3 regions of the Gracilibacillus thailandensis genome follow, and region 2 is predicted to be linked to each of the others. Evidence: riboswitches for the same ligand, from Rfam matches in the RefSeq annotation. Region 2 holds a riboswitch; each other region holds the start of a gene.
The links. A riboswitch is a leader RNA that binds a small molecule or an ion and turns the genes downstream of it on or off. The one in region 2 is predicted to bind thiamine pyrophosphate.
Positions count from the first base shown of each region.

Region 1: linked by a shared signal. The riboswitch ahead of thiW (energy coupling factor transporter S component ThiW) and the one ahead of GH715_RS10335 (ECF transporter S component) in region 2 are both predicted to bind thiamine pyrophosphate.
Region 3: linked by a shared signal. The riboswitch ahead of tenA (thiaminase II) and the one ahead of GH715_RS10335 (ECF transporter S component) in region 2 are both predicted to bind thiamine pyrophosphate.

Region 1 covers NZ_WJID01000001.1:64,695-73,036, forward strand. Annotated here, with positions in the region: gene GH715_RS00235 (L-rhamnose mutarotase) at 1-143, opposite strand, end outside; gene GH715_RS00240 (Cof-type HAD-IIB family hydrolase) at 512-1,372, opposite strand; gene GH715_RS00245 (ring-cleaving dioxygenase) at 1,465-2,436, opposite strand; TPP riboswitch at 2,556-2,670, shown strand; gene thiW (energy coupling factor transporter S component ThiW) at 2,750-3,250, shown strand; gene GH715_RS00255 (indolepyruvate ferredoxin oxidoreductase subunit alpha) at 3,339-3,578, opposite strand; gene GH715_RS00260 (aldo/keto reductase) at 3,946-4,785, opposite strand; gene helD (RNA polymerase recycling motor HelD) at 4,887-7,259, opposite strand; gene GH715_RS00270 (ABC transporter ATP-binding protein) at 7,417-8,342, opposite strand, start outside.
Region 2 covers NZ_WJID01000029.1:43,274-51,615, forward strand. Annotated here, with positions in the region: gene GH715_RS10325 (energy-coupling factor transporter transmembrane component T family protein) at 1-302, opposite strand, end outside; gene GH715_RS10330 (ABC transporter ATP-binding protein) at 292-1,746, opposite strand; gene GH715_RS10335 (ECF transporter S component) at 1,753-2,343, opposite strand; TPP riboswitch at 2,512-2,618, opposite strand; lysine riboswitch at 2,769-2,951, shown strand; gene dapA (4-hydroxy-tetrahydrodipicolinate synthase) at 3,089-3,979, shown strand; gene GH715_RS10345 (M20 family metallopeptidase) at 4,362-5,498, opposite strand; gene GH715_RS10350 (YaiI/YqxD family protein) at 5,605-6,048, shown strand; gene GH715_RS10355 (hypothetical protein) at 6,045-6,194, opposite strand; gene GH715_RS10360 (alpha/beta hydrolase) at 6,194-6,973, opposite strand; gene GH715_RS10365 (hypothetical protein) at 7,096-7,365, shown strand; gene cysK (cysteine synthase A) at 7,605-8,342, opposite strand, start outside.
Region 3 covers NZ_WJID01000051.1:2,096-10,437, forward strand. Annotated here, with positions in the region: gene GH715_RS14780 (hypothetical protein) at 1-398, opposite strand, end outside; gene fosM (FosM family fosfomycin resistance protein) at 537-959, shown strand; gene GH715_RS14790 (TSUP family transporter) at 1,451-2,215, opposite strand; gene GH715_RS14795 (acetylornithine deacetylase) at 2,479-3,738, opposite strand; gene tenA (thiaminase II) at 3,735-4,418, opposite strand; TPP riboswitch at 4,563-4,660, opposite strand; gene GH715_RS14805 (methyl-accepting chemotaxis protein) at 4,774-6,492, opposite strand; gene brnQ (branched-chain amino acid transport system II carrier protein) at 7,284-8,342, shown strand, end outside.

The sequences.
Region 1 (8,342 bases), on a different contig from region 2:
GTACCGTCCATAAATATACTATAATTGCTAATGCCTACTTCTTTCAATGCTTCCAATAATTCTGGGTGTACAGCTTGATGTCTTTTCTTATATTCCTCTTGTGAACCTTCCTTACACTCCATTATAAACATATAACGTGCCATTCATATCCTCCTTTTTGTAACCGTATTCAATTATTGTTTTCTTTTACTTGTGTTTGTTTACCATTCTATCACAGAACAAAACAAATACAAACAAAAAATAAGGAATATCTAGTCTTATGCAGCATTTATTGAGCGGACATTTAGTGCGCTATTTGAATGAAAATCATCTGTTTTTCTATGTTAGCGGACATTGAATCCCTTATTTGGTTCATTTCGACCCCCATTAGCACTATTTTCGATGGATAGCGGAATGGATGTCCGCGACCACCCTAAAAATGGCATTTTTGTCCCAAATAGCGGAACAAATGTCCGCACTCAGCCAGATTTACTCGGAAGCAGACATTTTTGCGATGAAAAACACAAGCTGACTATAGCTTGTGTTGGAAGTAGTCTTTTAAAAAGTGATAGACACCTTCTTTATCGTTTGTAAACTCTGTGGTTTCCTTTACTAACGATTTAATTTGATCAGTCGCATTGAACATGGCCACCGGATAACCTACATATTTCATCATTGGGATATCGTTATTACTATCTCCGATAGCCATGGCATCTCCTGGACTGAGTTGGTAATGTTTCAACAACGCTTCAATTCCGGTTGCTTTGTTTACCCCTTCTACCATCACTTCTACGTTATGCCGGGAAGAGGATGAAGTGGTAAAATTCGTTTCACTTTTCATCTTCTTCAGCTCTTTAATCCATGCTTTCATTTTTTCATGGTCTTTCGTAAAGCAGTACATCTTTGCATACTTCTGTTCTGGTAAATGGTCATGCCAACGAATATCCTGCTCGATTGCGGCTTCTCTTTCCAGCCATTCATTGATTCCTACTTCATCAGGCTTGTCTCCGCTGATCATGAACTCCATATATCCTTGATCCGCTTTTAAGGAAAGCCGCTCCCCGTCATTGGGATGTACCTCATAATAAATACGGTTAGTTCTTGCAGATTCTATAACTTTATCCACAAGTTCTATGGATAAGCTATGTTCTAACAGTTTTTCTCCATCAACATATGTAATCATACCATTTGCTGTAACAAAGCCGTCCAATTCTAAGTCAGATGGTGCAGAGTCAAACACTTCATTATAAGAACGACCTGTCACGATAAACACTCGTATTCCTGTTTTTCTTATCTTTTGAATAATGTCGAGTGTGTTTTCCGTTAATTGATTGTAGTTATTCAGCAATGTGCCATCCATATCTAAACAAATTGCTTTTGGTGAAAATGTCATGTTACGTCCCCCTTTAAACTAGCCGATAACTAGTATAGCACATGAGAAATAAGCTCACCATCGACTAATACTGATGAATGAGCTTAGAGTCACTAATCTATTTTTGTTTCTAAAGGAAGAAGATTGGCCTCGATTTCGTTTCGCTTATCTTCCAGAAATAGTGGCAAGGCAATGCTTTCCCCTAGGTGTTCAACTTTTTCATCTGTATCAAATCCTGGCCCATCTGTTGCCAATTCAATCAGTATACCATTAGGTTCACGAAAATATAACGATTGAAAATAATAGCGATCGACAAGCCCTGAGTTGGGCAATCGTTCCTTAGTAATTCTGTTATGCCATTTTTCAAGTTCTTGATAATCGGCTACACGAAATGCGACATGATGTACACTGCCCCTTCCAGGACGCTCCTTTTGTAATTCCGGACGAACTTCGATATGCACTTCTGCACCTGTACCACCTTCGCCTGTTTCAAATACTTGGATTTCTGCCTGTCCTTCAGGGTTAGGGTAAGCTCCAGTATGACGAAATCCGAGCACCTCTGTTAAAATTCTTTTCGTTGGTGCTAAATCTGGGACAGTAAATCGAACAGGTCCCAATCCCGTAATACCATACTCCTTTGGTACTGAACTTTTATCCCATACCTTACCTGCTGCTACCCCTTTGTTATTTTCGTCAGATACGAGAACTAGACGCTGTCCTTCATGGTCTTGAAAAGGTAATATTTTACGCCCGAATTTTTCTCCTATTCCGTCGTGGACAATATCATATTCGTCCAAGCGCTCTTCCCAATAATGTAACGCCTTATCACTAGCAACCCGTAATGAAGTATAAGATATACTATTATTACCTGGATACGTATGACCCGCATTCGTTATTTCAAAAAAGGTTAAATCTGTTCCAGGTCGTCCGATTTCATCTGCGTAAAATAAATGATACATACTTGGATCATCCTGATTTACTGTTTTTTTAACTAAGCGCATTCCTAAAATATTTGTATAAAAATGATAATTGTTTTTAGCACTAGCTGTAATAGCTGACACATGGTGGATTCCTTTGAGTTCCATAAGATGCCTCCTTCATTATTGTTAGAATCATTATAAACCTTTTACTATCTCGATTTCAAAGTAATGACATCTTGACAATTAGCCTTTTTTTGCTACAATCTTGGTAATTACATAAGTGTTATCACTACTAGGGGTGCTTGTTTTGTACAAGCTGAGAAAAAAGCATTTACAGCTTTTTAACTCTAAGAACCTGATCTGGTTTATACCAGCGTAGGGAAGTAGCTAAACTATTTGCATGGTATAGCCAGGTTCTGATTAGGAATCTGGTTTTTTTACTTAGTGATGCACTTTCTATTTTTATAGGAGGGTTTGCATGAATCGTACGTTATTATTAACCACTATGGCTGTTTTTATTGCGATCGGTACATTAGGTTCCCAATTTTTATGGTTCCCAACCGGAATTGCCAAAGCATATCCTGTGCAACATGCCGTTAATGTGATGGCAGCTGTAACTCTTGGTCCTGTTCCAGCTGTTATCATAGCTTTTACTATCGGACTTTTGCGAAATTTATTAGGAATAGGAACATTGCTTGCATTTCCAGGTGGTATGATTGGAGCATTATTTGCTGGTTATTTATTTCGATGGACGAGAAAAAAAGTCATGGCAGGATTAGGAGAAATAATCGGCACTGGTGTGATAGGTGCTTTATTATCTGTTCCATTTGCCAAAATATTGATGGGAAGTTCAGTTGGCGCTCTAGCATTTTTACCAGGATTCCTTGTTAGTAGCGTAACAGGAGCTATTATCGGCCTCTTGATTTTATCCAAAGTAAAACATACTACTTTGATGCACCAACCTGCTTCGAGTAAGTAAAAGTGAAAATGTTTAACTGGACTTTTTTAAGATCTGTTGCTTATCCGTTAAAAAAAGACAGCGACCACTTCCAAAATGGTCGCTGTCTTTAATCATTTGCAAAAAAGGCTTCTGCTTTTTCTAAATATAATTCTTGATCTGGAGTAAGATCATACTCCTCTTCAATTGCATCTACTGGGCATACTGCTTTACACGCTCCACAATCGATACAAATATCTGGATCTATATAAAATTGATCTGGTCCTTCAACAATACAGTCTACCGGACACACTGTTGTACATTCGCCAGATTTTTCTGTTTCACATGGTTCTGTTATTACAAATGCCATCTTGCATCCTCCTAGATGTTTATCAATCTGTTATTTACGATACATCATGTCCGACTAAAATTGCAAGTGTCCGATAAGAAAAAGCGCAAAGCGTCCGCTTAAAGCAAGAGCAAATCTAACAATTAGAATAAGAGTTTTTTGCGTAAGAAGTTAGCATGTGATAGTCCTCTACCTCTTATAAAGAGATAGTTCTTTTTATTATGCAGCTGTTTATTGCGAAATGGGACTTGTTTATTGCGAAACGCTGCTTCTTTATAATCAAAAAACGTTGATCAACCATTGCATTAAAAAAAATAGAAGAGCAATTTTTCTCGTCCCCATTAAACAAGAACCCGCTTCACTTAGAAACGGGTTCTCATTTTAAAAATTATCGTTTATTAAATTCGTCTGGATCTGGACCGACACGCTCATCTTTATTCATATCTTGAATTAATTTCATTTCCTCTTCTGTTAATTCAAAATCAAATACATCTGCATTATCTTGAATACGATGTTGTTTTACTGATTTTGGAATAGTCACAACATCTTGTTGTAGATCCCAACGCAAAATAACTTGAGCTGTTGATTTACCATGACGTTTTGCAATATCTGTTAATGTTGGATCATCTAATATTTTCCCTTGTTTCAGTGGAGACCACGCTTCAAGCTGAATATTATGTTGTTTACAGAATTCATGTAAACTACGTTGTTGTAAATGTGGATGATATTCAACTTGGTTTACCATTGGTGCTACTTGTGCTTCACTCATCAAATCTTCTAAATGGTGCTCCTTAAAGTTACTTACACCGATCGCTCGGATTTTTCCATCATTATATAATTTCTCCATCGCCTTCCAGGACTCTTTATATTTATTTAATTCTGGAACTGGCCAATGAATTAAATATAAATCTAAATATTCAAGACCCAGTTTATTTAAGCTTGTTTCGAAAGCTTGAAGAGTTTCTTCGTAGCCTTGATCTCCATTCCAAAGCTTAGAAGTAATAAATAATTCTTCACGAGGAATACCAGAATCTTTGATTGCTTTTCCTACACCTTCTTCATTACCATAAACGGCTGCTGTATCAATACTTTTATAGCCGTGTTCAAGTGCCCACTTAACAGAATTATAAACTTCTTCTCCTTCTTCCACTAAGAAAACACCTAGACCAAACCATGGCATCTTTACACCATTATGTAGTGTAGTAGTTGCTTGCAAACTATTTACCATCTCAAATTCCTCCTTTGTTCATTGTCTATACTATCTTGCCACAATCTACAAAAAATGAAAAATATTGTGCTCATAAGAAGAACAGGGTGAATTTCTCTCGTTCACCCTGTCCCTTTGTCCCAAATTTGATGGACTTTATAATGGCGATATTTCTGTTTAGGGATATTTTCGATAAAATGAGTGGGCTTGCCGATTGTAAATAAAGCTAGTTGGTGCATCGCTCGCGTACATGCTGTATAAAATAAGTTTCGTTCTAATTCATCATTAAAATTGTTATTAGATGCATCGGCAATGATAACCGCATCGAATTCAATTCCTTTAGCCAAGTAGGCAGGAATGACGACAATACCTTTTTCAAAAATATGTGCTTCCTGTGTCATTAAATGAATGTCGATACGATTTTTTAATCGCTCATATATGTCCACACATTCTTGCATCGTTTTTCCGATTAATGCAATGGTTTCATGGCCTTCTTGTTCATATTCATTTATTTGATCGAGCACTTTTTCAATTAAAACATCACGTTGCTCCAATTCCATCACAACCGGAGTCTCTCCATCACGTTCAAACGGTTCAATTAGATCACCATTTGGCATAAATGATTTAGTGAATTCAACAATCGGTGCTGTCGAACGATAGCTTCTCGTCAATACGATTCTTTCATGTTTTTCCTGCCATTTCTCGGATAATAAAGTCTCTTCTCTTAATGCATGTGCATAAATCGCTTGATTTATATCACCTAACAAAGTCATGCGACTAACCGGGAACATCTTCTTCATCAATGCAAACTGAAACGGTGTATAGTCCTGAGCTTCATCGATAAACAAGTGTTGAATCGCACGCTGTGCATCAAACCCTAACAAGCTTTTTTCAAAATAAATATAAGCAGGTGCATCTTCCCATGTTAAATATCTGTGCTTTAAATAGTCTTCCGTAATTCTACATATTTCCTGCCATTGATTTGGCAGTGTAACTTCTGTATCTGCAATTCGCCCTTTGCTCGTAAACAATTGACGAAACGATTTAAGCGGATCAACAAATGCAAGTTGCTTTACTTTTTTTCGTAGTGGACGTAATCGCCAAGCAACTACTCGTTTGCGTAACATTTCCTCTTCACGGTCATAATCATCAAATGTATCTTCTGAAAATCGATTTTCTTCTTGTAATGTTTGATGAACATCGACATAATCAGCCTTTTCCAATAGTTCACTTTCCTCTAATACCCAATCTTTCTCTCGTTCAATCTTCTCCAGTTTTTTTAATTGGTACAAAATCCAATTGGCTACTTTTTCTAAACGGTCTGGTATTGCTAAAGAACTTTCTGTTTGATAAAAGTATTTTTCAACCATTTGTTTTGGAATAACGATTTGCCCTCTAAATGTAATATTGCGAAAAACAAGTCCTTGATTAGACAATCGGTCTAAAAAGCGATCAATTAACTCTTTATAATCTAGGCTTGCTTTGTAATGCATAGCTTCAACTCTTGCCTCGTAATTTTCTGCTCTTTTTTGTAGATAATACTCCATTTGTTCGAAGGGCGTTTCCAATTGAAAGCTATCATCTAATTGACGGTGTAAATATTGATAGAAAGTCATCTGTTGCATATTATCTTCACCAAGCTCCGGCAGAACGGTTGCTACATAACTGTTGAATAATGGATTTGGTGAAAATAGCACAATTTGTTCCGACGTTAATGTTTCGCGATAACGATATAATAAATAGGCTACACGCTGTAATGCTGCTGACGTTTTACCACTACCCGCAACACCTTGCACAATTAGCACTCTTGCTTTTTCATTCCGGATAATTTGGTTCTGTTCTTTTTGAATGGTTGAGACAATACTTTTCATTTTCGTGCTTGCCTGATTTCCTAGTACAGATTGCAATAAATGATCACCTATTGTCAGCCCCGTGTCGAACATTCCCTGTAGTTCGCCATTACGAATCATATATTGTCGTTTTAACGTTATTTCCCCGGAAATATTTCCTTGAACGGTGTCATAACTTGCCGGACCTGGTGGATAATCATAGTACATGCTCGAAATAGGTGCTCTCCAGTCATATACTAGAAAATTCTCTTCCGCTTCATCCATCACTGAAGCCAAACCTATATAAATGGACTGTTCGTCGGTTTGCCCATCTTCTTGAAAATCAATCCGTCCAAAATAAGGTTTATCCTTTAATCGGTGCAGGATATCTAAACGTTCACTTACCTGTCCATGGCTTCTTTCACGTTCCGACAGAAATTCAGCTTGCTGCTTAATACTCGCTTCTGTTTCAATTTTATCGTCCATTTCTTCTATATTAACTGTTACGTCTTCCCAAAAATCACGTCTGATATCAATGACATCTTCTTTTAAACCTTTCACTCTCGATTGTAAGGTTGTGATTTTCTTATCAATTTCTTCCACTACATCTGTTACTCTTTGCTTTTCCTGTTGCCATTCTTGACCTTCTCGCTCGTCTGCTGCCACTGATTCCACCTCCGTGACGTTGATTTTGTCATCTTTTTTATCGCGTCCCGTAAGACACCTTACTTCATCCTTTAATGGACACTAACACCCTAAGAAGTTTCGCTGTCCATCAGTGGATAAAAAAGTCTCACTATATTATATTCCAACTAAACTTGTATCAATCATAAACAGTTTGTGTTGTGACTAGATTAGCATAAAAACCTTTTTCTTTCATTAATGTTGAATGGGTACCTTTTTCAATTATTTTTCCTTCCTTTAGAACAAGTATCATATCAGCCTTCTCGATTGTATTCAAGCGATGTGCAATCACAAAACTAGTTTTCCCTTCCATTAAGGTTTCTAATGCATCTGTTATTTTTAATTCGGTTATCGTATCAATACTACTTGTCGCCTCATCTAATATTAAAATCGACGGGTTAGCCAATATTGCTCTTGCTATTACAATTAGTTGCCGTTGACCCTGGCTTATTCCTTGTCCATTGCCTTCAAGCACCGTATCATATTGGTTTGGCAGTTGTTCAATAAAAGTATGAGCATTTGCCATTTTTGCAGCGTCTACCACTTCCTGATCCGTAGCATTTAACTTTCCGTACCTAATATTTTCTCTAACCGTCGTATCAAATAAATAAGAATCCTGTAATACCATACCTAATTGACTTCGAATACTTTTATTGGTTAGATTTTTCATTGAATAGCCATCTAATAAAATATCTCCCGCTTGTTCTTCAAAAAATCTGGCCAACAAGGAAATGATCGTTGTTTTTCCCGCTCCTGTGGGGCCAACTAATGCTACCGTTTGACCTGGCTGTACATGAAAGGAAATATTGTGCAGGACATGTTCGTCTGTATGATAAGAAAATGAAACATTCCGAAAGACCACATCTCCTTTTACCTTGTCAATATCTTGCTTTTGTTGGTTTGTTTCTTCCTGCTTCTGATCCATTACTTCAAATGCTCGCTCGGCACCTGCAACAGCAGACAGAATCGTATTAAATTGATTGGCTAAATCATTCAATGGACGAGTAAATTGGCGTGCATATGTCGTAAATGTTACGATAACCCCAATTGTAATAGCAGTTGCAT
Region 2 (8,342 bases):
TCCTCTGTGATATGTATGAGACCGAATTTAAACCACGTTTGCTCTCCCTCCCCAAAAAAGATCATCGTTGTAGAGGAGGAAAGAAAAATAATCGTTAATGGAATAGCTATTAACCCAATAACTTTCCAACGATGACCGGTACCGAAAAGATAAAGTACAACAATTCCAGTAATCATATACAACAAAAAGTTAGGATTATGGACAAACAACAAACCAATAAATAGAGCAGTTAATGTCAATAATTTAAAACTAGGATTTATCTGATGTAACCAGGTTGGTTGGTAACTAATACTAATAGACATACATATCATCCTTCAAGATATTTTCTTGCACTCTGGAAAGATCTAAGCTTTCCATAAGTTCCCCATCTTTTATTCGCCATTCCTTCGTTGCATATAATTCAACTATTTCAGGCTGATGGGTAACCATCACAATGGTGATGCCATTTTTTCGGCATTCTTCAAAAAGTTCAAGCATTTGAAAAGTGTTTTTGGCATCTTGACCAAAGGTCGGTTCATCCAATAGTAGAATATCAACATCTGAAATCGTAGCGGTTGCTACACTTAATCGTTTCTTTTGACCAATCGATAATTGATAGGGATGGTGGTCTTTAACATGATATAAGTTATATCTTTTCAAATGTGCTTCTATCCTATCAGCAAACTCTTCTGGGTGAACATCACTATTTTTCAAAGAGTGCTCTAGTTCCGCATAAACACTATTGGTGATAAATTGCAGTTCAGGATTTTGAAACACATACCCCATCTTCCGATAATCACATGTGTTAATATTATTTGATAAAAAATAGTTAATCTCTCCTGATGTTTTAATCAATTGCATTATAGCAAGCATCAACGTACTTTTACCTGAACCATTTTCACCAGTTATCGCTAGCCAGTCTCCTCGATGAATCACTGCATCATTAACATGCATTTTTATTTGTTTTTGGTAGTAACCATGAAAGGAATCCATGGTTATGATCGGTTGATCCACGTTATCATATTGCGCATAATTAGGAAGTTGCTGGGCATAGTCGTCCCAAATATTTGGATACCATATCCCATACTGATACAACTTACTTCGGAATCGACTGAAGATATCATTTGGTTCACCATCAGCCACTATAGCTCCTATTTCATCTAAAATAATGACCCGATCAACTAAGGGTAAAACATGATCAATTTTATGTTCTACAATCACCACTGTCTTATCTTCAGAAACTTCCTTCAAGGTATCCCAAACTTGTTTCGTGCCAACCTGGTCCAGCATAGCGGTCGGTTCATCTAAGAACAACACTTCAGGTTCCAATGCTAATACCGATGCTATCGCAAGCCGCTGTTTCATTCCGCCTGATAATTCCTGGATAGAAACGTGCTCATCTGCTAATTGTAAACCGACCCGATCTAGGTATTGGCTAATTAAGGAAGCCATATTTTGCTGTGGTATGTTTCTATTTTCTAGTACAAAAGCAATCTCCTCATCTACATAAGGCATACAAAACTGGGCATCTGGATCTTGAAAAACCATACCGTACGATTCTGAAATCTTCCGTTTATCTGCTTTAATAGGTACTTCTATCACGTCCGGTATTAAGCCAGCCAATATCTGGAGTAAGGTGGACTTTCCAGATCCTGATGGACCGACAAGCAATACTTTCTCACCTTGTTGAATGGATAGTGAAACATCTTTAAATAATAATGATGTTTCATTTGGATATTTAGCTCGTAAATTTTTCACTTCAAGCATGCCAATTTACCTCATCTCATCTTCGAGTCTTTGATAATCATCATTAGATACTGGACGGATTGCCTTTGTGACACCCGTTTTGTCCAATGCTTCTACTAAGTAATAAGCAAAGACACCCGTAATCAATATCGATCCTACTAATCTAGCAACGATCAATAATGTAAGATTCCATAGTGCTAATGAATCGATATATCCATAAAAAACATCTAATAGGAGCGATCCTACCGCAGCGCCTATTGCCGCTAGACAAGTAACATACAGACGATAACTCTTATATCGATACATAGCAAAGATCAGTTCACAGCCTAATCCCTGTACAAGACCATATAGAAGGAGAGATATACCCCATTGTCCACCAAATAAAAATTCTCCTTGAGCAGCTGCGAGTTCTGCTAATAAAGCAATACCCGGCTTGCGAATAATCAGAAAAGCTACAGTTGCAGCCATAAACCACATCCCGTATATTAACTGATCCACATGTAAACCAAGTATCCCTACAAAACTGTATAATGGACCCCACAGTTTGTAAATAACACTAAAAATAAAGGCAATAACAATTGTTATTAAAATATCAGTCAAAGTTAACGTTTTTCTCATCTACATCCATCTCCTTTTTTAATTAAGAATAAGTATTTGTCGAGTCTTACCCGTTCTTGATCACACACTTAGTTACCAGCAAAACCCTCCTCCAAACACAAAAAGCCACTATCCATACATACGTAGAGATAGTGGCTATACTTATCCATATAAAAAGTATTGCAGTATATTAGATACTAGCCACTTCCCTACGCTGGTATGAACCAGATCAGGTTCTAAGGGTCTTAAAGTATTACTTTAATCTCAGTCTTTAAAAGACACCCCTAGTGGAATGTGTTGATAATATTTAATTCGACTTCATCATATCAAATTTTTCCATATTGTCAAGAAAATTTTTTTGTAAATCAGATTGCATGAATCGATATTTTTTGATATAGTTGGTAGCAACGTAAAACAATTAAATATTTTGCTTCAATTTTTATTGAAGTGAGAATAGAGGTGCAAAAACCATTAGTACATAGTGGGAGGCTGGTGTTGCCTGAGAAAGCTATCGAAAGGGGAATTTGCCGAAGTAAAATAAGTACGCATCAACTTATTTTACTGGTCCTTCATTGAACAAATGCAGGGCTGTCATATAGTGCCACGCTATATGGAGGGCTATCTCACGCATCGAATCCAATTTGAATTCCAGATGCAACAATGCCCTCATTGTTGCATCTTTTTATTTTCAATTGGTGATGAGATACCCTCTATTCAATGGAACTAGTCAAATTGTTTTAAATCTTTGAATAGAGGTGGATATATCATGAACTTTGGACGTGTATTAACAGCGATGGTAACTCCCTTTGATCAAAATGGAGACATTGATTATGGAAAAACAGAACGATTAATTAATTATTTACTACAAAATGGAACTGATGCACTAGTTATTGCCGGAACAACTGGAGAATCTCCTACACTATCAAAAGAAGAGAAATTATCACTGATTAAATTTACTGTCAAAACCGTTAATGGTCGCGTACCTGTCATAGCAGGGACAGGATCAAACAACACTCGTGAATCTATAGAAATGACGAAAAAGGCGGAGACGATTGGTGTAGATGGGGTTATGCTTGTTGCACCCTACTACAATAAACCTTCACAGGAAGGCATGTATCAACACTTTAAAGTCATTGCGGAATCTACTACACTTCCAGTGATGTTGTATAATATTCCGGGTAGAACTAGTGTAAATATGAATCCCGAAACGATTATTGAACTTGCTAAAATCGATAATATCGTTTCTGTAAAAGAAGCTAGTGGTAACCTCGATGTGATGACCAAAATCATTCGAGAAACAAGCCAGGACTTCTCTCTATACAGTGGTGATGATAATTTAACACTCCCTGCTGTTGCCATTGGAGCAAATGGAATAGTATCAGTCTCTTCACATATTATTGGTAACGAAATGAATGAAATGGTTGCTGCTTGTCAAAATGGCGATTTTTGGAGAGCGCAGGAGTTACATCAATATTTACTCCCAATTATGCAAACGATGTTTATGGCACCAAGTCCTACACCAGTAAAGGCAGCTCTAGGGATGAATGGTATAGATGTAGGAAATGTCCGTTTACCATTAGTTCCACTAAACGAAGAAGAAATGCAAATATTAAGACACCATTTACATTTCCTTCAAGAAAATTATTATGCAGGTTAATATAAAAACAGTTCACTAACTATAAAGTGAACTGTTTTTATTTTTTCATATAAAGAAAACATTTAACCATTGGTGGAACATTTTTACAATGGTTTAGAAATTGCTATTTATGAGTAAAAACAACCACGTTACCTCATGCTAGCGTTGTAGAGCAGATCTTAGCGAAGGCCGCACACTTCCACTCCTGTGGGAATGGTTTGACCTGAAGATCCACTTTTTCGAGTGGGTTTTGCTCGAAAAAGTTAGCTGAAGGGCAAACCCCACGGAAAGGGAAGTGGGCAGCCGGAGTGGCGGTTAATGCTGTTCAATTATTTCATAATGGAAGCTAGAGAAATGGTAAATCTTTAGCTTTTAGGACTGAGCGTTTGTTACTCAGTTTTTCTTATGCTAATTCGTCAATCACGTATGCTAAAAGTGTTGTTCTTGGAACAAATGATTCTAATTCTAAATATTCACTTTCTCGATGGGCTCGTCCCCCGATCGGTCCTAGTCCATCAACAGTTGGTATACCTAAAGCTGATGTAAACGAAGCATCAGACCCACCACCTGTTTCTGTATCTTTAATAAAAATATCTAGTTCGTCCCCGACTCGTTTAATAATCCGAAGTAGTTTTTCTGTTTGTTCCGTTTTTTCCATCGGTGGGCGATTAATATCACCTTCGATTTTTACTTTTGTTCCATCTACTTCTGTATTAGCCATAATTGCAGCAATTTGTTCTTTAATTTCTTCTGCTTGTTCTTGTGTTCGAAAGCGCACATCTATCTGTGCTGTTGCATGATCGGAAACAGTATTTACAGAGGTTCCGCCTTCTATTAATCCGACATTGACATGAATCCCTTCTTCTTCATCGGTAATATCGTATAATTGAATAATTTTATACGCTAACTCTTCGATTGCGCTTCTCCCCTTTTCCGGTTCAATACCAGAATGAGCTGCTTTGCCGATCACTTCTAATTTATAAAGCCCTTTTCCTCTTCTTGCTGAGACGATTGCTCCGTTTTTTCGGGCAGGTTCCATTACTAAAGCAAATTTTTTATTTTGCGCATGTTTCTCGATTAATGCTCTGGAGGTTGGAGAACCGATTTCTTCATCACTAGTAAGTAATATTTCCACCTGTTCGACAGCCGCTTTCTTATGTTCTAGTAATGCTTTCATCGCATAATATACTGAAACAAGACTTGCTTTCATATCGATTACTCCAGGTCCGTATGCTCGATTCCCATTAATATGAAATGGTCTTTCCTTAGCTGTTCCCTTTTCAAAAACGGTATCCATGTGTGTAAGGATTAATATTGTTTGATTTGTAGGATCCACATTCTTTTTTCGAATAATTAAATGATTGCCTGCTTCTTCTTGTTTCACTTCTTCCACTTCAAAATCAATTTGTTGATATAATTGTTTCATGAATGCCCCTACTTTATCGACACCAGCTTTATCGTAAGAGCCACTATCGATATTGACTAACTGTTCTAACATGTTCAGCATATGCTCTTGTTGGTCTTTTAAATAACTTTTCATCTCATTCCCTAACTTTCTATATATTGATTATGAAAATCATACTATAACTTTGCCGATTTTGCTATACTATTCATGGCTACTAATATTTTAGAATGGAGCGTATTTTATGAAGATATTTGTTGATGCAGATGCTTGTCCTGTTACTGAAATCATTATAGACGAGGCTAGGCGTTTTCTAATAGATGTGGTACTAGTAAAAAGTTACAGCCATTTTTCGTTACAAGATACACCTAAACATGTAACAGTAAAATATGTAGATGACGGAGCTGATGCAGTTGACTACCGCATTGTACAAATGGTTCAGCGTAATGATCTCGTCATTACACAGGACTATGGGCTTGCAGCACTTTGTTTAGAGAAAGGTTGCTATTGTTTGCATCATGTTGGTTTTACTTATTCAAAAGATAAAATAAACCAAATGTTACAAGAGCGACATGTAAATGCTAAAGCTAGAAAAGCTGGTATACGAACGAAAGGCCCAAAGAAATTTACCGATGAACAAAAAAATAGCTTCCGCATGAAGTTACGAAAGCTATTGGAGCTACATTAATCTTTTTCCTCTTCTTCAATGATTTCAGCAATTCGGCTAATTTGCCAACGTTTTGCTGTTTCATCATTGATTTCATATACTTTACCTGCTCGCAGTAATTCCTTGTTATAAGTGGATTGCACGAGCATTTTTACCTTTTTTGCCATTAGTCTTCCTCACCTTCTGTTATATAAGCACTTAGCCAACGAATACAAGCTTGTTTCCAATCTACTGTATTAGGATGTTCATCAGCAAGACCCAAACCATGTCTGCCGTCTTGATAAATATGTAACTCATAAGGGATTTGATAGCGTTGCAATACCTCTGCATATTTTAAGCTATTTACTGATAACACCGATTGATCATTTGCGGTAGACCAGATAAATGCGGGCGGAGTATTTTCATGTACAATTTTCTCACATGAATACTGATCAATCAATTGTTGATCTGGATTTTCACCGAGTAAATTTGTTTTACTACCTTCATGTGTAAATTCGTCCATGGTAATCACTGGATAACATAGGATTTGGAAATCAGGTCTTGATGTATAACCTTTTGATTCTAAGTAACGATTACTTATTATAGCTGCCAGGTGACCACCGGCAGAAAAACCTAATACCCCTACTTTATGTTGATCATTCAATCCCCAATCAGTTCTTTTGATTTTCATCGTTTGTATAGCCTGTTGTGCCTGTTCAATCGTTTCTTGTTGTGAAATCGGTGCAACTTGGTATCTTAATACACATGCATGAAATCCATTTTGATTTAACCAGTTTGCCACAGGTTCCCCTTCATGATAAGCGCGATGACCATAGCCTCCTCCTGGTATAACTAAGATGATCGGTGCTGCTCGACCTCCTTCGATTAAGTACGGTGTAATACTTGGAACATCTTGATGCAAAAACTCCTCTTCCCATTTTACGTTGTCTTTCTCAATTATTTGCAACGAACCAACCACCTTCCATAAATTATTTTTTCAAAAATAGGTGTATATCCCATCCCAAATTGTATTTCGTGCATAGGCTACTATCAAGTGATGAAAGTTTACAGAAGGAAGGGGAATGCTTAATGCATCATCACCACTATCAAATGGCACCTCAACATTTTCGCCATCAACAACAGCCACACGGGCAAGAAAGATTTTTCGGACCAATCGGACCATTAGGAGCAGGTTTACTAGGTTTTGGGTTAGGATATTTAGGAGGCGAAATCCTTGACGGTCCACCGGGGCCTTATCCATACCCGCCACATCCACCTTACTACAATTATCCTCCATATGGACCACCATTTCCACCAGGACCATATGGACCAGGATCGCCGTATTTTGGACCTTTTTAAAAATTGAATTTCAACATTGTAAAACAGAGAACATGAATAGCTAAATTTATAAGTCAGAGCAGGATGATCCAAGGAGCATGAGGAATGCTTCCTTGGATATTCGTTTCTATTCCTTCGGTTCATACTTTTGCCAAGGAACAGAGCTCTTCCATTGTATAACAAAGAGATCAGTTTCTGACTGATCTCTTAAAGTGTTTAGTGTATACCTTTAGGAATTGCATTGTTAATCGTTTATGCTTTTAGAACAAGTGCATACTTAAATAACGTTCACCTGTATCTGGAGCAATGCAGACAACTTTTTTACCTGCTCCAAGTTTTTTTGCTACTTGGATAGCAGCAAAAACTGCTGCGCCTGCTGAAGGACCAACAAAAATTCCTTCTTCAGATGCTAGCCGTTTGAATGTGTTTACTGCGTCTTCATCTGCGATTTGAATAATTTCATCATAAATAGAAGTGTTTAAAATATCAGGAACAAAACCAGGACTTGTGCCAACTAACTTGTGTTTACCTGGTTTACCACCAGATAGTACAGGCGATCCTTTAGGCTCGACAACAGCAATATGCAGTTCGGGCAATTCTTCCCTTAATGCTTCACCAGTACCTGTGATAGTTCCACCAGTTCCGGCTGTTGCAACAAATCCATCTAAGTCATGGTTTGTTTGTTCTAGAATTTCAAGAGCTGTCGTTTTTCGGTGAATATCTGGATTTGCCTTATTTTCAAACTGTTGTGGCATAAAGCTATCGGGAATTTCTTCAACTAATTCTTTTGCCTTTTTAATAGCTCCAGGCATTTTTTCTGCACTCGGTGTCAAAACCACTTTAGCACCATATGCTTTTAAAATATTAATCCGTTCCTGTGTCATGTTATCTGGCATCACCAAGATGGCTTGATAACCTTTGGCAGCGCAAGTCTGTGCCAATCCGATGCCTGTATTTCCACTTGTTGGTTCAATAATAGTAGAACCTTCTTTCAACAT
Region 3 (8,342 bases), on a different contig from region 2:
TTCACTGTAATAGCTTGCGACAGCTTGTTCGTTTTACAATCCTGGAATTCTTCTTCATTGACTAAATCTATCTTCATTGCTGCTTCTAGTTTTTCTGTATCTGGTTGTTTTACTTGTAAGATAAAATCTTCTAAATTTAATTCTTCCAATTTTTGTACTGTCTTCTCTTGATTGTAATGAACAGAAGCACGAATGATGCGCTGTGCCTTATATTTACCTAGTTGTACTTCAGCTTTTTGTTGTTTTCCAAACTTGTCATCTAAGCAGTGGTGGATTTGTTTTTTAATCTGATTCATTTCTTTCTCTAATTCTTTTTTCTGAAGGTTTAAATCATAGTATTTCTTTAACATATCTTCTGATAGTTCAGAAGATTCTTCAACCTCTGTTGCCCTTGACATCAACATTCCCCCAGTTATTTTATGATTAATTCATTTATATGAGACGGGAGAAGATTTATGCGTATGTCGGGAACATCATATTAAAACACGGTGGAGATATCAACAAAAAATTATTATAATCTAGTTGAGGTGATAAACGTGTCGATAAAAGGACTAAATCATTTTTTGTTTTCGGTTTCTAACTTAGAAAATTCAATTGATTTCTACCAAAAAGTTTTTGACGCCAAATTATTAGTCAAAGGAAGAAACACTGCTTATTTCGATTTGAATGGTATGTGGCTTGCTTTAAATGTAGAAGAGGATATACCACGTAATGAAATAGATCAATCATACACACATGTTGCCTTTTCAATCGAAGAAGAAGATTTTGATAAAATGTACAAGAAACTACAAGATTTGAATGTCAATATATTGTCGGGTCGTCCAAGAGACCAACGAGATAAGAAATCTATTTACTTCACAGATCCTGATGGACATAAATTTGAGTTTCATACAGGTACTTTACAGGACAGATTGGCTTACTACAAACAAGAAAAGACACATATGGAGTTTTATGATTAGAAAGCAAAGCATAGAGCGTAGAACGAAAGAATATCAATTAATAAAAAAAGCTGAGACTAAATTAAAACTTCCGTGTTAAAGACGAATGATTCGAGGTAGAAAGTATAGCATATTAGATACATATTGCGAACTAAAGTGCGGACATTTAGTACGTTATTTGACTGAAAATTACCTAGTTTTCGATGTTAGCGGACATTGAATCCCTTATTTGCTTCATTTTGGCTTCCATTAGCAATATTTTCAATGAATAGCGGAATAGATATCCGCTTCCACGCTAAAAACGGAACTTTTGTCACAAATAACGGAACAAATGTCCGCACTCAGCTCAGATTTACTTGGGAGTAAAATATCCAAATGTATTTGCTGATTGATTTAAAATATACCGTACTATCATTTATCAGTAAAGAGTACATGAGAGTTATTCCAAATCAGAAGTACTCCTATTCACGAAAGCCTTTGTCATACTCCAGATATATCGTTCGAAAGCTAGATTACCAGAATACATCATATAAATTTTTTGCTAAAAGCGAGAACGTTACGATTATAAATATAGCACGGACATAACCACTCCCCCGACTAATAGCAAACCTTGCCCCAAACACTGAACCTGCAATACATGCAACAGCCATCGGAAATCCATATGCATAGTTTACTTCACCTAAAAAGATAAACATGATTAATGCTGCAATGTTACTTCCAAAGTTCAAAAACTTTGCGTTTCCTGCTGCTTTAATAAAATCCGCACCGATGATTAAAAAAGCAAATATGAGAAATGAACCTGTACCTGGTCCAAGAAACCCATCATAAAACCCAATTACAAAAATGGTAATGACAAATATAATAAAATTACGATTTGTTAGTTTCTTCTCTGCATAAATACTGCCCCAGTCTTTTTTGATCACAGTATAAAATGCTACGACACCAAGCATGATCAGCATCAGTGGTTTTAATACTTCAGGGTCAATCAAGTGCACTGTCCAAGCCCCAATCATTGCCCCAATAAAAACTAGTGGAAATAACTTATAGACAGATGATAAATCTAGTTTTCCCGACTTTAAAAATACGAAGGCACTCGTAAAAGACCCCATCGTCCCTACCAGTTTATTCGTAGCAACAGCTGCTGATGGATTCATTCCAGTTGATAACAATACCGGCAATGTGATAAGCCCACCACCTCCCGCAACAGAGTCAATGAAACCAGACAAAAATCCAAAAACGATCAAAATAAGTAATAAATAAATATCAAGTTCGGTCAATTTCTTGCCTTCCTTCCAATGGCTATGAAATAAATCCACCTGCCAACTTTAAATTTTGCACCACACCATTATAACGATTTATTTCTTATAAATAAATCTTCATTTTATTTGTCTGCTTAGACTCTTCAGAAGCATTTGTCGAGTTGATAGAATACTTGATTAGAATAAGAAATCCCTGCTTATCATTTGTAAACTTCCATGTTAAGCAGGGTAATTTTATATATAATAAGGATTCTATTGTAATTGACATATACTTGTTTAGCTCATTGTTTCTTGGTATTACACCAAGCCGGAATAAACGTTAACAATGTCTTCGTGAATTGAATCAACTCTTCTAGTTCTATTTTTTCATCAACTGAATGTGCTTCATGTAATTTACCTGGACCATAAATCGCGGTTGGTATACCTGCATCGCTAAACCACCCAGCATCTGTCACAGTCTTCGACATACCAACAAAAGGCTTTACCTGTTCGATATCCTGATGTGACTCTTCGAGAAGTTTAATGGCTGGATGCTCTGGATCAATCTCTGCAGAAGGAAAAATCTCACCACGATCTTCTATCATAGATTTTCCACCCCATTCAAAATGAAGCGGATTATTCTCAAACCATAAGTCGTCTTTAAGTGATTGATGGAGATATTCCTCTACTTCTTGCGAAACAATGCGATAATCTTCATGAGGATAAAAATGAACCGTAATCCAAAGGCGACATTCATCCGCAACAAAAGCTGCATGGCGCCCACCTTCTATAACAGCCGGATTAATAGTAGTTGTACCTTTTTTAAAGCCAGGGTACTCCTTTGTCTCCGCCCATTTCTTTTCTAAATTACGCAGGCTCTCGATGACTTTTGTCATTTTCTCAATCGCACTGGCACCCTCGCCTGTTTCATTTAATTCCGCACGCATTGCATCATGATAAACACGTTTACTTTTAACCGTAACCCAACCTGTGATTACACCACCTTGACCATGGATTTCACGATTACTGCCATCAACAACTAACGCAAAGTCAGCATTATATCCTTTTTCAATACAAGAAAGTGTTCCCGCTTCACCGACTTCCTCACCAATTACCGTCTGCAACTGCAAATCGCCTTTTAAGTCAATTCCCTCTTCATGTAATAGCTTAGTCGCAAACAAGGCACATGCAACAGCCCCCTTCATATCAGAAACCCCACGGCCATACAGATATTTACCTTTTTCAGTAAGAGAGAATGGAGGCACTGTCCAACTAGATTCATCCCCCACCTCCGCTACATCAATATGCCCGTTAATAATCAGGCTGTTATATGTATCAGAATCAGTTCCTTTCTTCATCCCGACAAGATTTGGATCATTCGGGAAGACATCCCATCGTTCAGTGTGAAAATCTAATTTTTCTAGATAATTCGCTATATACTTCTGAATATCAGACGTATTTCTAGCAGGAGGGCTAACAGTAGAAAAACCGATAAGATCAGATAAAATATGCTTTAATTCATCTTGTCTATCATCTACTAAATTGGTTAATGCTCTGTTCATTCGGCATTCACCGGCCAATCTTCTTTCTTTTCAACCATATCCCAAAACATATATTCAAATTGACTAGTCTTCACCACAATCTCTTCAAGTCTTGCTAATTCCTGCTCTGGCTTTCCTTCTGCAATTTGATTCATCAATTGTTTCGTTTCTTCCGCTAATTCGGTAAATTCATTAGAACTATACATTTCTACCCAACTGCTGTAAAAATTATCATCTAATGCACCTGGCCATTTAGCCAGTGATTTCCCAATAAAATTATAACTCCACTCACACGCTAGTACCGATGCAACCACATTTTCCACCCCACCACGCTGAGACAAATTCAACATATAACTCGTATACGCGGTAGTAATCGCAGACGCTTCTGTAGCTTCAAGCTCCTCTTTTGAAATACCGAATTCCGCAGCATAGTTACGATGCAAATCCATTTCCACATCTAAAACACCATGAAGCAACTTGGCAAAAGTCACCATTTTATCCAAATCTTCTGCTTTTGAACTCCCGATCGCAAACAACCTTGCATAATCAATCAGGTAGACATAGTCTTGCTTTAGCCAATGCTTAAACTTCTCCTGTTCCAGTGTGCCGTCACCTAATCCTTTTACAAAAGGATGTTCTAGATACGAATTCCAAACCGGTTCCACTCTGTTCCATAGACGATCGGTAAACAATGTAGTCATTTTTACACTCTCCCTTTTTAATGAATAGAAGTAGCCAGAGAAGTCATGAAAGTTGCCAGTAAAATTTTGAGATTGCATAATAAAAACCCATCACCAATGAAGGGAGATGGGTTAGTAATGTACAGACTTATCAAACAATCTATATAACTACCAATTCCACTTCCCTACGCTAGTTTTAACTAGATCAGGTTCAAAGGGTCGATTTCCTCTCTCAGCATCTACATGCTCCCCTAGCCGAATGGTTAAATTATTCAGTTTCCATTTTTAGTATACTAACAAATAATTGGAAATGCAAACACGATTAGATTTGCACTCATCAAACGTTTCATCAAAACCAAGGATTTCCATAGATTATTTATAGTTTAAATTGCCGTACTAGACTGTTTAATTTTTCTGCTAACTTAGCTAATTCCTCGGAATTGGATGATACTTCTTCCATGGAACTGCTTGCTTGTTGAGAAGATGCAGAAGTTTGCTCCACTCCTGCTGCAGATTGCTCTGATATCGAAGCTATTTCTTCAATTGAGCTATTGATTTCGTTACTTGAAGCTGACATATCTGAAAGATTTGTTGACACTTTATTTATACTAGTTACCATTTCGCTTATAGAACGATTAATTTGTTCAAAAGTTTTTCCTGTTTGTTTGATTTGGTTTGTACCTGCTTCTACCTCTCCATAACCTTCTTCTAATGATTGTGACACATTAGCAGATTCATTTTGGATATTAGAGACGATTCCTGTGATATCAGAAACCGAATCAGCTACTTGTTCGGCAAGTTTTCTCACTTCATCAGCTACAACAGCAAATCCTTTTCCATGTTCACCTGCACGTGCCGCTTCGATCGCAGCATTTAAAGCTAATAAATTGGTTTGCTCTGAAATATCTTTGATGACAGACACGAGCTTGGTAATCTCTTGGGACTGATCATCCAAACCACGGACTTTCTCTACAGCTTCTTGAACTATCATATGAATTCGTTCCATTTGTTTCACAGAATACTTCATCATTTCACTGCCATCTTCTGTTATATTTAGTACATTTGTAGATGTTGATTGGATTTGTTCACCATTTTCATTTGCTTCGTGAACTTTTTGGACAAATTCGCTCATTTTACTAGAGACATTTCCTGCAAGATCAGCTTGAGTTTCGGAACCAGACGCCAATTCTTGCATGGTGACAGCAATTTGTTCTGTTCCAGATTTCACCTCGTTGGCAGATTGATTTAATTCTTCACTTTGTGCACTGACAGTATCAGAAACTTCAGAAACTTGTCGGATCATTCCTTTTAGATAGTCACTCATTTTATTGATAGAACTTGACAATTGCCCGATTTCATCATTGGCTTGGTAATCTAACTGGTCTATTTGCAAATTACCTTGTGCTATTTCATTGCTGACAGACACTACTTTGGATAAGTTACGTGAAATGGTCCGGTTCACCAGACTAATGAGAATAATACTGATAATTAATGAAACTGCGATCGCAATGAACAGTGACGTTAATACCACCTTTTGACTTTCTTTTGCTCGACTGGAAGCCTCCCCCATCTCGTTATGTAGTAACTCTTTTAATTCATCTATATGTTCTACTGCTTGTAAGCGGAGTTCTTTAGCATTTTCTGCTCGACTAGCTGCCAAATTTTCGTTTCCACTGTTTATGTATGAAACAACTTCCTCAAACTCATTATTAAATGACTTATCTAAGACAGCCGCTTGCTGATATAATTCTTTCTGTTCGTTGGTATCCATACTCTCTTCTAATTCTGCATTCAACGCTGCTATTTGATCTTTAGACTCATTAAATTCATCAATTATTTCAGATGATGGATTCTCCATATATTGATAAAAATTGACTGCCTTAGCACGAATCAACGACGCCATTTCTGTAGCATTGACTGCATTCATTTCACTTTCTTCCATCGATTGTATATCAGATCTAATATTGTTTAGTAAGACACCTACTATAACTGTTGAAATGATAAACAACATCAATACTACACTTAATATAAATCCGTATTTTCTTCCAATTTTGATATTTTTATACCTCAACTTATCTAACCACCGCTTTTGCATAATTATCCCCCTGTAGATAGCCAACTTAATATCGCTTAAGTTTTTATGACTATATTATCATTACTTTTGGCATAATTCCACTTATCAATACTGATAAAAAGGAATCACAAATATGGTATTTGCTGACATACCTTAATGTTGGTGGGAGTTGATAGTAAATTATCCGTGTACTAAAAACAATGGCAAAAGAAATCCCATTACCAATGAAGGAAAATGGGTAGTAACATACAACTAATCGAACTTTATTTTTCAGCTAATTCACTATCAAAATCTAAAATTTGCTTTTCCTCAATCCCCCTAAAGTATTTAAGATCAAATGAGTCGCAATTAAAGATAAAAGGTATGCGATCATCGGGTCTTGCGTTCCTAATACAAAAGTCAAAGAAAAGAATAATAGTGTAGATATACTAAAAAGAATTATTAGATATAAACCAATACTCACCATAGTGATCATACTTAGCCTCCATTAACAGTTTACATTGATTCTACTATTTTAACATAATATTCCAACCTCATCACTGTCCTAGAATTTCATTAAAGAAAACAGACTAGAAACAGAAAGCGAATCAAGAGGTTAGTACCGATGTTGTTCACAGGACAAGATCGAAGTTAGAAAATAAAATCTGTTTCTTAGTATAACTTATCTAATGCCGATTTCGAGAACGGTTTAAAAATAGATTGCTTTTCAGATAATTCCATGATATTCTGTAAATATTTTGACGAAACATGTCGCCGAAATAATCTGATATTTAGCATTTATCTGATATTAATTAAAATAACGGAGGTTTAATATGTCATCACGAAGTTCATTAAGTGTCGTTACAGTAGGATTTATGTTATTTGCCCTATTTTTTGGTGCGGGGAACTTAATCTTTCCAGCACAATTAGGTCAAGCTGCTGGTGATAACTTATTTTCAGCAAACATCGGATTCATCATAACTGGGGTTGGATTGCCTGTACTTGCTGTTCTAGCATTAGGCATTTCAGGTAAAAGTAACTTACAATCACTTGCAAGTCAGGTTCATCCATTGTACGGTCTTATTTTTACCATTGCATTGTATTTAACAATTGGGCCACTGTTCGCATTACCAAGAACAAATACTGTTGCTTATGAAATAGGGATTATGCCGTTTCTAGAGAATCAATCAAACAATTGGGCGTTGCCTAGCTTTACCATTATTTTCTTTGGTTTATCATTATACTTCTCATTACAGGCAAAAAAGCTTGTAGATATCATTGGTAAAGTACTAACACCGCTCTTGTTGATTGTTATCTCAATATTAATCTTGGCTGCCTTTTTTAATCCGATTGGTATGATTCAGGAACCAACCGAGGCCTACTCGACAAACAGTTTCTTCAAAGGCTTTCAAGAGGGCTATTTAACCATGGATGTACTAGCAGCATTCGTATTTGGGATTATTATTATTAATGCCATGAAAGACCAAGGCGCTTCATCCAAAAAGGAACTGTTAGTTTCAACAATGAAAGCTGCACTAATTGCTGCAGTACTTTTAGCTATTGTATACTCCTCCCTTGCCTATCTTGGGGCAATTAGTACTACAGAGATTGGCTTTATGGATAATGGTGGAGCGATTTTAGCGGGAGCATCTGCATTCTATTTCGGATCATATGGAAAGATCATTCTCGGAATTATTGTGGTGGCTGCATGTTTGACGACAAGTATTGGACTAATTACGTCCTGTGCATCCTACTTTAATGAAATTGTACCAAATGTATCATACCAAGTATGGGCAATTATTTTTACATTATTTAGTGCAGTTGTTTCCAATTTCGGTTTAACTACTATTATAGAATTTTCTGTACCTGTCTTATCGATGCTTTATCCATTG